2 linked regions of the Adhaeribacter arboris genome follow. The protein of the gene in region 1 interacts with the protein of each later gene in a pairwise test. Links are inferred from orthologs where the notes say so. Each region holds a gene or a part of one and is shown on either strand. Other genes may lie near its edges. The genes, in order: ligA and leuS.

Region 1 (6,273 bases):
CTACCCCGGTAAAATCGGTATTCTTAATGGTTTCTAAGAGGCCTTGGGTGTAATTACCGCCAATACCGTAAACAATAGGTAATTTACCGCCCGTAAAATCTTTCACAAAGGCTAGAATTTGTTCTTTCTCCGCGTCGGTAGTAGTTGGCGATTCGGCGGTAGTGCCGTTCACCACCAAGTAATCTACTCCACCTTGTACGGTAAAATGAAGCAGCTTTTTGAAGCTATCGTAATCAACAGCTAAATCTTGGGTGAAAGGGGTAATAAGGGCTACTCCGGTGCCGCGTAAACTTTTCATGCGCTAAAATTTGAAAGAAAAAGCTACTTTTTGAAAGCTTCTTCTTTCAAAAGTACAGAGAGCCTGAAATATTTCAAAGTAGAAATTCCGGGTTGCTAACATTTAATAAAGTAGTCGGTACAATCTTTTACGAAAAGTTACGATTAAATTATTAGGATAACTTGTTCAAAATCAACTAACCAAACCTAAGTTTTAACTTAAGCGATCATTTGGAGAAATTCTGCTTCCGAAATAATTTTAATGCCTAATTCATTCGCTTTTTCCAGTTTCGCCGGTCCCATCTTGTCGCCGGCTACCAGGTAAGATAGCTTTTTTGAAATCGAACTAACCACTTTGCCGCCATTTTGAGTAATTAATTCTTGAATTTCTTCGCGGCTATGCGTTTCAAACACGCCGGAAATGACAAAAGTAAGCCCGGTTAACCGGGTAGTAGCGGCGATCTTACTAATTTTTTCTTCGCGGCTAAACTGTAAACCGGCGGCTTTTAATCGCTCGAGCAACTGTAAATGTTCTTCTGTTTTAAAATAACTTAGAATAGACAGAGCAATCCGGTCGCCAATTTCCGGTACGCTAATGAGGTCTTCGTAACTAGCCGCTTGTAGCGTTTCAAGGCTGGCAAACCGGTCGGCAATTTTGCGGGCCACGGTACTACCCACAAACCGGATGCCTAGCGCAAATAATACCCGGTCGTACGGAACTTCCTTCGATTTTTGGATACCGTTTAATAAGTTAGTAACCGATTTTTCCCCTAACCGCTCCAAATGAATTAATTGCTCCAATTGGAGATCGTACAAGTCGGCTACGTTGCGCACCAAGCCTTCTGCGTAGAGTTGTTCAATGGTTTCCGGACCCAGGTTTTCAATGTTCATGGCCCGGCGCGTAATAAAATGCTCAATTTTAGCTTTAATTTGGGGCGGACAGCCGGAATCATTGGGGCAATAAAAATGCGCTTCGCCTTCGGTACGTACCAGCGGGGTGCCGCAGGCCGGGCACGTATCGCGGTATTTTACCGGTTGGCTATCGGGTAAGCGCTGACTTTTATCTACGCCCGTTATTTTAGGTATAATTTCGCCGCCTTTTTCTACAAACAATACATCGCCCTCGTGAATATCTAGACGCAGAATTTCGTTAGCGTTATGCAAGGAAGCACGTTTTACGGTTGTGCCGGCTAGTAGCACGGGTTCGAGCAGAGCTACGGGAGTAACCGCTCCCGTACGACCCACCTGGTACCGGATGCTTTGTAACCGCGAGGAAGCGCTCAGGGCTTTGTATTTATACGCAATGGCCCAACGCGGACTCTTGGCTGTATAGCCTAGTTCTTCTTGCTGATTAAAATTATTTACTTTAATTACAATGCCATCAGTGGCAATGGGTAAAGTAAAACGTTTGGTTTCCCACTCGTTAATGTAAGCCAGCACTTCATCCAGAGTGGAACATTTCCGGTACGTATCCGATACCGGAAAACCCCAGCGTTGCAAAGCTTCCAACGATTCAGAATGCGTATCGAAGGGTAGAGGCTGGGCCAACATACTGTACATAAAACAGCTTAATTTCCGTTTGGCCACTACCGATGAATCCTGCAGCTTTAAGGTGCCCGACGTAGCATTACGCGGATTAGCCAACCGTATTTCGCCTAGTTCTTCGCGTTCTGCGTTTAATTTCTTGAAAACCGAAAAAGGCATAAAAGCTTCGCCGCGTACTTCAAACTCAGTCGGGTAATCGCCGGTCTGCAAATGCAATGGCAGCGAATGGATGGTGCGGATATTCTGCGTAATATCATCGCCGCGGGTTCCATCGCCACGGGTCGCACCCAGCGTTAGTTCGCCGTTTTGGTAGGTGGCACTAATGGCCACGCCATCAAATTTTTGCTCGCAAATATATTCAAAATCACCTTCTAATACCTTCCGGACTCGTTTATCAAATTCCCGTAAATCTTCTTCGGAGTAAGTATTGCTCAAGGAGAGCATGGGATATTTGTGCAGAACGCTTTTAAATGTTTTGGTGATGGTACCACCCACCCGTTGAGTAGGCGAGTTAGGTAAACGATACGCGGGATATTGCTTCTCTAATTGAATAAGCTCCCCGAGCAGCATGTCGAATTCGTAATCGCTTACTTCCGAAATGCTGTTTTGGTAATACTGGTAATTTAAATAATGAATGCGTTGAGTAAGTTCCTGAATACGGGCCTGCGCCTGAAGTTCGTCCATAATGCCGGTGCGGTTTAGCTCGTAAAACTACAAATACTGCGCTTATTATGGTAGCTGCATTCTCCAAAAATTAAAAAAGCTGCCTTAAAGCAGCTTTTAATACTTTCAATAGAATGACCAGCTATTTCTTATAAAAGCTGAACACCGTCGGCCACAAAGGTGATTTCTTTTTTAGGTTTACGAATGGCCTGGATTTCGGCAGCTGATTTGCCAGCATCTTTTAAATAGTGTTGCTGATCAGCGACGGATATTACTTCCTGGTAAGCAGTTCCTTCCAGAATTACCTTTTTACCGTTTAAATTTTTCGGTACAAAAAAACCGTAATTCCGGAAACGGACCTTCATCCGAGTATCATCCGTTAGCTTTACATCCATCCAACAACCTTTTACCTGGCATACCTGCTGCACCACCCCCGAAACTCTAACCTGTACCGAATCTTTACCCGCTATAAAACGGGGCAGTACCTTAGCCTCCATACTTTTACCCGCTGAAACCGGTCGGCCATAATGAGTTTCTTGGGTAGACTTACCCGCAGCAGGTGCAGTAGTTTGGGCGTATGCTTTTGATTGGCCTTGCCAAATACAAAAGCTGGTCATTAAATAATAAAAGAATAGTTTCACGGGAGTTCAAAGATTAGAGGATAAATACTTGCTGCTTTTTCAAAATTTAAAATTAAGTATTCTAATAAGGTTAATGCAGGCAATATCAATGTCTTATTGTAAAAATAATTTAAACAGACCGTTAGGTGTCCTGTAGCTGTAAGCGTAAATTTTACGGTATCAACTTTATTTTACAGGCCTACTAATTTAATATAAAAAGATAAAGAAAGGAAGAAAGAATACGCTAGTGCTTCGCCCAGTTATAACTTAAAAAGAGGCCCAAATATCTTCCCGGATTACTTTATCCTGAAGATTTATTTTATAAATTATTAAATGGGTGAAGCCTTAGTCAATATTCTTTTGGTAGTGTCTCAGTTTGAATTTAGGTGAGATTTTAGCCAAATTTTGGTCGCGTAATGAGTAACATAATTGATAAGAAAAATAGCAAGTAGGTAGCCATAATTAATGCTTCTTTTCTGTTTTCAATATCTCCCTTTAAAATTGTGCCCAATCCCATAAGTACGAAAAATGCACAAACACAGAAAACTAATAGTAGTGCTTTCTTTTTCATGGCATTTGAATTTAATATTTAGACAATAGGAATTAATTACAAGATAAAAAGATATAGCCACAAAAAAGGGAGTTTTAGTTCTCTTTTTTATTTAATCCGTTAATCGTACAATATCCTTAATACGCATTAGCTTTTTAGTTAATCCAGCTTCCATCGCAGGTGTTACTCTTAGAGACTTCTTTTTCATTTCTGGAGAAAGTAAATTTTAAGTTTAAATAAAGGTAAACTTTACCCGCCGTCGATAAAAAGCCTGTTTTACTTTTTAAGCAACTTCTATTAATTTTAATAATTAGGAAACGCACGAAAAATGATAGAAAAAACGGAGCCAATACCAGCGGTTTTTTGTTATACCTACGTTAAGGTAATAAGACCCCGAAGTTTACGTAATCGGTTGTAACCAGTTCGTTTAAAAGAAGCAGTCACTAGCATTACTGGTAAAATAAGTTGGTAATATCTTAGCCTTTTTTATAAAATTTTAGCAAATAGAATAATTTATCCGGTAAAAGTCGAGTAAGGTAAATTTAAGCCTGTTCTTAGTGTATTTATCATTACCGGAAGAAGCGAGGTGCTTATGGAGCCTGATAAGAAAAATACGATTGGTACATCCAATAATTCTACTTTTTCCCGCATAGAAAAAGTGCATCCTTTTTTAATGATGCTCTATCTGGTTATTGTAGGCATATCCGTTTTGTTTCTGATCTTAATCGTAGCCTATATCCGGACTCGTTTGTGGGAAGAAGGTCCTATAAACCGGCATTTTTCAAAATTCTTTAGTATTAGTACTATCCTGCTGATATGCAGTAGTTTTACCATAAGCCGGGCTCCTTCTTTTTACCGGCAAGACGACCTCCTGAAAGTGAAAATTATGCTTTGGGCAACTTTACTCTTCGGAATGTCTTTTGTATGGTCGCAGGTGGCGGGGTGGCGCGATATGGCGATGCACGGTATTCCTTTTCGCAGTGGCTCGGGTATGTACGTTTACTTTATTTCGGCTTTGCACAGCATTCATTTACTGGGAGGCTTTGGTTATCTTTCGTTTGTGTTGCTTAAAACGTTGCATGCTTCCCTTAACCCAATCCGCGCCTTAGTTTTTATTCGTAATCCTTATCGCCGGCAACAAATAAATTTGTTGTGCACCTACTGGCATTTTATGGATATTTTGTGGGTATTTATTTACCTGGTTTTTCTGTTTTTAAATTAAAAGATTACCTAACGCCATAATAATCCTCCGGTTAAAGCTGAAGGCAATTTAGTAAATAATCCAGCGGTACAGTAGCCTAGAAATAAAGAGCAAACGGCTACTAGCTTCAGTTAAAGGATTAGGTTTTAATGAACTAAGGTTACATGGCCTTTAAATTCCTTATCCGAAAACTTAATCAGGTAATAATATACGCCATCGGTAGCATTCCGGCCATCCCACTTAAACTCGCGGTTAGTACTGCTGTAAACCTTATTGCCCCAACGGTTAAAAATAATAATGCTGGCAAAAATGCTTTCGCAATAGTCAGGGGGTAAATTGGGCATCTGAAAATAATCGTTCCGGCCATCGCCGTTAGGAGTAAAAATATTAGCCGGAATAAAGCTGGCTGATTTAGGAGGCTGCACCAGAAAAACCACGCTTTTAATGGTAGCGGGGTTGGGATTACAGGCTTGCTCCTGCACCGAAAAATTTACTTTAAAGGATTCTCTATCCAATGTCCGGCAATCCGGAGTCCAGGAGAAGGCAGTACGGGCTGAGCCATTACCGGAAGCAGGAGTAAACTGCATGCCGTAATCCGCCAGGTTAAAATCTTCGCCGGCAGCGCTGAGTACAATCGGATTTACATCCGGGTCCAAACCAAAAATAGAGTCGTTTACCGAACCCCCATACGGAATAGTGATGGTTTTTCCTTCGAGTAAAGTGCTTAATTGCGGGGGCGCGTTCGGGTTATCTAGGCGTACTTCCACGGTAGTAGTTTTAGTAACCGGCTGACCACATACCACTGAAGTTGCCAAAAAATCGAGTAGGTAGCTACTTTGACCAGCTGCCGGACAGTCTATTTCCCACCGGAAAGGTACCGTAACGGACCCTGTGCCGGACGTAGTAGGGAAAGAAATTTTTTGGCCGGCTAAATTAAAATTACGCGGTTCCAGTTTTACCGTAACTACTTCGTTGTCGGGGTCGGTACCTATGGCGTCGAAAGAAATAACATCGCCCAGTTTAGCCGTTAAAATGGTGTCGGGAGCGGTAGTACGGATAGCGGGCGGTTCGTTAGGCACTGGTTCGGCAATAATGGTCAGGCGAACGGTATCTGCTTTGGGCAAACTGCAGCCATCGTCTTTTACCATTACGTCTAACAAATACGTTTTACCTTTCGAGTCCAGACAGCCCGGAAAACATACGGTGGCCTTTAAGGAATCTCTGGCTCCTCCCCGGTTTACTATGCCTTGGGTGGTACTTAAAATATTGCCGGTCAAGGAAAAATTAACGGGCCGGTAAGAAATCGTGAGGGGTTCATCGGTGTCCGGGTCGGTCATAAAAATATCGAGGCAATGGTTTCCGTCCGGCGTCAGGCGCAAGGTGTCTCCTTCCTTGTAAAAGGTTTTTTGTCCTTGCAT
Region 2 (6,759 bases), 980 kb from region 1 along the record:
GAACATATTTACCTGGATAGAGAAAGTCCTTATTGGAAAAAAGCGTTCAAAGCCGTAATGGATGAACTCTTTAAGGAGCAAGAAAATGTTAATGCGAGTAATATAATCTTACGGGATTTTGCTGCCAATGACACCGAAATGGACGAATTTATGGTTGGTCAAGGCTTCGTGAAAGTAGATATGCCGGAATCGTGTGTGCTGGAGAATTTAAACTGGGCCTCTGAAGAAGGTTACTTAGAAAGCATTTCTCGGAAAAGTAGAAGGCATTTTGCCCAAAAAATTAAAAGAAATGAGCATTTCTTTGAGGTTAAAGTTAAAAACCAGTTGCCAGTTGAGGAACTAGAATATGCGATAACCTTGTTTAAAAACGTAAAAGATAATAATGTTGCCATAAATAACTTTCTTTTTCCGGATAAACTTTTTTACGAGATGAACGCTGATCCGGCATGGGAATTTGTGGTATTATACCTGAAAGAAGAACACTCGCATAACAAAAAACCGGTTTCTGTGTGCTTTTGCCATAAAAACAACGCGGAAATCTACAGTCCTATGTTAATTGGTATGGATTATGATTATTTAATAGAGTACGGCATTTACCGCCAAACTCTTTATCAGGTAATTAAAAGAGCCAATGCTCTAGGTTGCCAAAAAATAAATTTTGGCATATCAGCCACTATCGAAAAGAAAAGAGTAGGAGCTACTTTATACCCTAAAGTAGGTTATTACCAGGCCAAAGACAACTATGCAATGGAGTTAATAGAAGCTACCATTGCTGTTGAAAAAGATTGAATTACAGTTTAAAATCAATTACGTGAAAGTTCTGAACGATAGAATTGAGGAAATAACTACCCTGATTGCGGAAGTAGCAAACGGAAATTTTGATTACAAAATGGATGCTTCCGAAACCGGCGATGAATTAGATGCTGTTATTGCTGGGGTAAGTATGCTAGGACAGGAGCTTAAAAACTCTACTGTTTCCCGAGATTTTATGCAGAGCATTTATCAGGGAGTAGTAGATATGCTCCTGATTCTGAACACGGATTTCACCATTCGGAATGTAAACGAAGCGGTAGAGGAATTACTTGGTTATAGCGAAGCAGAATTAACAGGAATTCCTTTTTCTTCATTTGTTCAGCACAGCGATAATTCCTCTTTGCCCGTTTTAATGGAAAAGTTTAAACATCAGGGTAAGGTTTTAAATGAGGAATTAATGTTTACCACGAAGCAGGATATTAAGATTCCTGCTTCCTGTTCTTTCTCCTTTTTAAAGAATAATGCTAAAGAAGTAGAAGGTATTTTAATTATTGCCAAAGATATCTCCAAGCTTAAGCAAACCGAAAAAGAGTTAATCGAAGCAAAAAATAAAGCGGAAGCAGCGAACGAGGCTAAAAGCAATTTCTTGTCGACCATGAGTCACGAAATTCGGACGCCTATGAATGCTGTTATTGGTTTTACCAGTTTATTGCTCAACAACGATCCCCGGCCAGATCAGCAGGAATATTTAAAAGTACTCAAGTTTTCGGCGGATAACTTACTAACGTTAATAAATGATATTTTAGACTTTAGTAAAATAGAAGCCGGAAAAATCGAATTTGAGAAAATTGACTTTGACCTAAAAAAACTTATTACCAAGATTAGCGGTCCACTTCAGCAAATAGCCATTGAAAAAGGTTTACAACTAAAGTTATTGTTAGATCAGGACTTACCTTCTTCCTTAGTGGGAGACCCGGTCCGGTTGAGCCAGATTTTAACCAACCTCATCAGCAATGCGGTAAAGTTTACAAAAACAGGTCGTGTTACTATTTCGGCGGCGGTTAAGGACCAAAATGAAACGCATACTACCATTGATTTTCGGGTTAACGATACGGGGATCGGTATTCCAGCGGATAAACTGGATCTTATTTTTGAAAGTTTTACGCAAGCTAAATCCGATACCACCCGTGAATTTGGTGGCTCTGGTTTAGGGCTTACGATTATCAAGCACTTGCTTAAATTACAAGGCAGCGAAATTTTTGTAGAAAGTCAGGTAGGCAAAGGATCTACTTTTTACTTTAGCTTAACCTTCGAAAACAGTAACCAACAACTTTCTCCGGACTCTAAGGAACTCCTAGTTTCTGCTCCAAAAAGTTTAAAAGGAATCCGGCTCTTAATTGCGGAAGATAATCAGATTAATATTTTTCTGGTAAAACAATTTTTAAACCAATGGGAAATTGAGTTTGATATTGCGGAAAACGGGTTAATTGCATTGGATCTTGTAAAGAGCAAAGATTATAACCTAGTTTTGATGGACTTGCAAATGCCGGAACAAGATGGTTACGATACAACTTTAGCGATACGGCGGTTAGAAGGGGAGAAGTACCAAAAATTGCCAATTATTGCTTTAACCGCTTCGGCTATGTTAGATATCCAGGACAGAGCTTTCCAAGTGGGCATGAATGATTATTTAAGTAAGCCTTTTAACCCGGATGAGTTATACAAACGTATTGTTAAATATAGTTTTCCGGTATAATTAAAATTAAACACCTTAAAAGAGGCCGGTAAGTAACTATAACTTACCGGCCTTTTAATTTTTACACCACTACGTTTACAATTTTATTCGGTACTACAATCACTTTTTTTGGAGTTTTACCTTCCAGGTATTTATCAATTAAACCCGAACTTACCACTTCTTTTTCAATAAGTTCTTTTGGCATAGTCGTCGGGAAGGTAAGCTTACCGCGCATTTTGCCGTTAACGGATATTGGGTATTCAAACGAATTTTCCGTTAAGAACTTTTCTTCCCATTGCGGGAACCGGGCATATGAAATACTATCCACGTGACCCAACATTTGCCATATTTCTTCGGCTAGGTGCGGCGCGTACGGCGATAAAATAATAGTAAGAGGTTCTAATATAGCCCGTTTATTACATTTAAGAGTTGTCAATTCGTTCACGCATATCATAAACGTACTTACCGAAGTATTAAACGAAAACCGCTCAATATCTTCTTCTACCTTTTTTATGGTTTTATGTAGGGTTTTAAGTTCGGCTGAAGTCGGGTCTTCGTCGGATACGTAAAAATTACCGCTCGGAGCAAAAAACAACTTCCAGTAACGCTTTAAAAATTTATGCACGCCGTCGATGCCGTTGGTATTCCAGGGTTTAAACTGTTCTAAGGGACCCAAGAACATCTCGTACATTCGTAACGTATCGGCCCCAACTTTATGCACCAAGTCATCCGGATTTACCACGTTGTACTTCGACTTCGACATTTTTTCAATTTCCCAGCCGCAAATGTATTTTCCGTCTTCCAGAATAAACTCTGCGTCAGCTAAGTCTGTGCGCCATAACTTAAAGGCTTCAATATTTAAAATATCATTCTCAACAATATTTACATCCACGTGCAATGGGGTAAAATCGTATTGATGGCGTAAATTATGGGAAACAAATTTATTGGTGCCATTTACCCGATATATAAAATTAGAACGACCCTGAATCATGCCTTGATTAATGAGTTTCTTAAACGGCTCTACCTGCGAAACAAATCCTAAGTCATTTAAAAATTTATACCAAAACCGGGCGTATAACAGGTGACCGGTCGCATGTTCGGAGCCGCCAATGTACAAATCGACGTTGCCCCAATATTTTTCGGCTTCTGGGCTAACAAACTGCTCGTTATTTTCCGGGGACATGTACCGCAAATAATACCAACTTGAACCTGCCCAACCGGGCATAGTTGTTAACTCATAATGATATTGACCTTTATATTTCCAATCTTTGGCCCTGCCTAAGGGTGGTTCGCCGGTTTCGGTGGGTAAAAAAGCATCAATTTCCGGTAAGATCAACGGCAGTTCGCTTTCCGGTAAAGGGTAGGGAATATCATTTTTATAATAAATAGGAATAGGTTCCCCCCAGTAACGTTGCCGGCCAAACACCGCATCGTGAATCCGATATTGTACCTTACCTTTACCAACACCCATTTCTTCAAATTTGGCTACTGCGGCTTTCATGGCTTCTTTTACCGTTAAACCATTCAGAAAACCCGAATTCATCATGATGCCTTCTTTTGCTTCGTAAACTTCATCGGGGGTAGAGCCTTCAATTACCGGAATAATAGGCAAGTTAAAGTGCTTCGCAAAGTTAAAATCGCGACTGTCGCTGGCAGGTACCGCCATAACCACCCCCGTGCCGTAACCGGCTAATACGTAATCGGCAATCCATAAGGGAATCTCCACGCCGTTGATAGGATTAATCACATAAGAACCGGTAAACACACCACTTATGTGTTTCACATCGCTCATGCGGTCGCGTTCGGAACGGTTTTTGGCCGTATTTACGTATTCTTCTACGGCTTTTTTCTGTTCGGGAGAAGTTAATTCGGGTACCCATTCGTGCTCCGGCGCGATAACCAGGAAAGAAACGCCATAAATGGTATCCGCCCGGGTAGTAAATACTTTCAGCTGATGTTCTGAATTTTTAATTTTAAAATTAAGTTCCGCGCCAATAGATTTGCCAATCCAGTTGCGCTGCATTTCTTTAATGGGGTCGGTCCAGTCAACGTGGTCAAGGTCATTCAGTAACCGCTCGGCATAGGCCGAAATGCGCAAACTCCACTGCTTCATTTTTTGGCGAATTACCGGATAACCACCCCGTTCCGATACGCCGTCTTTAACTTCGTCGTTGGCTAAAACGGTACCTAAAGCCGGGCACCAGTTAACGGTAGCATCCGACAAAAAAGCCAAACGATAGCTTAATAATATTTCTTGCTGCTGTTTTTCCTTGTAATGCTGCCATTGTTCCGCCGTGAAATCCGGAATGGCTTCTTCGTTACAGGCAGCTTTCACCTGGGTATTACCCGAAGTTTTAAATTTTTGCACGAGAGTGGCAATGGGTTCGGCTTTATTCGTTTCCTGGTTATACCAAGATTCGAACAATTTCAGGAAAATCCATTGGGTCCATTTGTAATAATCAGGGTCAGAGGTGCGAACTTCCCGGTTCCAGTCAAAAGAAAACCCCATATTAGCTAATTGCTCTTTATAGCGGGCAATATTTTGTTCGGTAGTTTCGGCCGGGTGCTGACCCGTTTGGATAGCATACTGTTCGGCGGGTAAGCCAAAGGCATCGAAGCCCATGGGATGCAAAACATTAAATCCTTTAATGCGCTTATAACGCGCCACAATATCAGAAGCAATATAACCCAACGGGTGACCTACGTGTAATCCGGCTCCGGACGGATACGGAAACATATCGAGTACGTAGTATTTGGGACGGTTAGGGTCAATACTTACGCTAAAAGTTTGTTTTTGATTCCAATATAGTTGCCACTTTTTCTCAATCTGGTTAAAGTTGTAGTCTGACATTTCGGTGCTTTCTTTCTATAAATTCGCCAATTTTTATCCGCTCTAAAAACGAGATAAAAACAAAAATACTTTTTTTTACTAACTATGTCATTATTTAGCTAAAAACCTTGCAGTTATTATAAAAAGAACTTGATTTAATTGCGAGTTTATAAAATCAGCACCTACTAAACGGGAGATTTCCTAATTTTAAACGGGCTCTTACTGGTATCATTTAAAAATAAACTTATATTTAATAAAAATTTACTTAGAAAAAGGCTCCCTTAAGCCTGATAATTTTGATTATTAGGCACACTAGAGTTATTTTTTACCATTAGCGTATTCAAAAACTTCCTAATCTAAGCCTTTCCTACAGCCACCCTTTTTAATTAGAACAGAGTATGAAGTAATTTTTTACGCGGTAAAAATGGAAACCAATACTATCGACAATTTAAATAAGCAAATTAGTGAGCACGCGCCGCTAAAGGCATCCATTCTGACGGATGGAGTACCAACAATTACATTAGATGAACCTGAATCTGTTACTACACAACCCTTATCGGAGGACGAATACCTCAACTTTGACTATGGGGAACTTGAGCCGGGGGAAAATAGTACTAGTGACCAAGATGATGACTTCCATCTACCTGATTTTAATTTAGGAGCTAATCCCATAAGAGGAACATTTACTTGGTCATTTACCGCGTTGCAAACGAATGTCGAGACGTATAAGGCAGTATTGGCCGGAGCCTCTGACCGGATTGTTTTAAAAACTGCAGTTAATAAGCTTAAAAGCTACATTAAGAGCCGGACCATCTTGGCTAAAACTCCTTACGGCATTGCTCCCAAACCGGATACTTATCGTTTTCAGGATGAAAGTGGTGCCACTATTACCAAACCTATGGTAGCTACCGGATCGCCCAACGATTACGTAAGTTTAGCTACTTATTGGTGGCCGGATCCAACCACGGAAAACGGATTACCCTACCTGGCTAGTGACGGAAAAACTAATCCCGAATCCAATGCCATTCCGGACCAAACCTTATTACGGAATATTTGTGAAGATATTCAGTTTTTAGGTTTAGGTTATTTTTTTACCAGGAAGGAAGCGTACGCCGAACAAGCTTTGAAATTATTGCAGGCTTTTTTTCTGGACAAAACCACCCGGATGAATCCTCATTTTAAATACGCGCAAATTATTCAGGGCATGAACAACGGATTTGGCCGGGCTACCGGGTTTGTAGATGCGGAAGTATTAACGATATTATTAGATGGCTACCAGTTGTTGGGAGAATCAAAGGCATTTGAAGCGGCTTCTGACGTAGATTCAGGGTTAAAAGATTGGTTCCGGAGTTTATGGGAGTGGATGACGACGACTTATAAAGAGGTTCCTAAGGAAGGTACTGAGGATTATTATCATTACGAAATGATGCTCGGGATTAAA

The links.
Region 2: the proteins of ligA (region 1) and leuS interact in binary tests that used the Escherichia coli proteins (3 or more experiments, as listed by UniProt). The link is inferred for Adhaeribacter arboris from one-to-one orthologs.

Annotation. Positions count from the first base shown.
Region 1 is NZ_PYFT01000001.1:2,443,183-2,449,455, reverse strand. Bases 1-2,879 are described here. They hold ligA (NAD-dependent DNA ligase LigA), read right to left. Parts: upstream 2,506-2,879; coding sequence 496-2,505; downstream 1-495. Other genes in these bases: AHMF7605_RS09975 (DUF4920 domain-containing protein), read right to left, coding at 2,634-2,879; dapA (4-hydroxy-tetrahydrodipicolinate synthase), read right to left, coding at 1-298. Outside these bases: more of AHMF7605_RS09975, read right to left, coding at 2,880-3,125; AHMF7605_RS29680 (hypothetical protein), read right to left, coding at 3,499-3,675; AHMF7605_RS09970 (cytochrome c oxidase subunit 3), read left to right, coding at 4,247-4,876; AHMF7605_RS09965 (gliding motility-associated C-terminal domain-containing protein), read right to left, coding at 5,002-6,273. UniProt on the Escherichia coli protein: DNA ligase that catalyzes the formation of phosphodiester linkages between 5'-phosphoryl and 3'-hydroxyl groups in double-stranded DNA using NAD as a coenzyme and as the energy source for the reaction.
Region 2 is NZ_PYFT01000001.1:1,463,498-1,470,256, reverse strand. The notes cover bases 2,371-5,735. They hold leuS (leucine--tRNA ligase), read right to left. Parts: upstream 5,340-5,735; coding sequence 2,571-5,339; downstream 2,371-2,570. Other genes in these bases: AHMF7605_RS06135 (PAS domain-containing hybrid sensor histidine kinase/response regulator), read left to right, coding at 2,371-2,509. Also shown: AHMF7605_RS06140 (GNAT family N-acetyltransferase), read left to right, coding at 1-789; more of AHMF7605_RS06135, read left to right, coding at 776-2,370; AHMF7605_RS06125 (alginate lyase family protein), read left to right, coding at 5,743-6,759.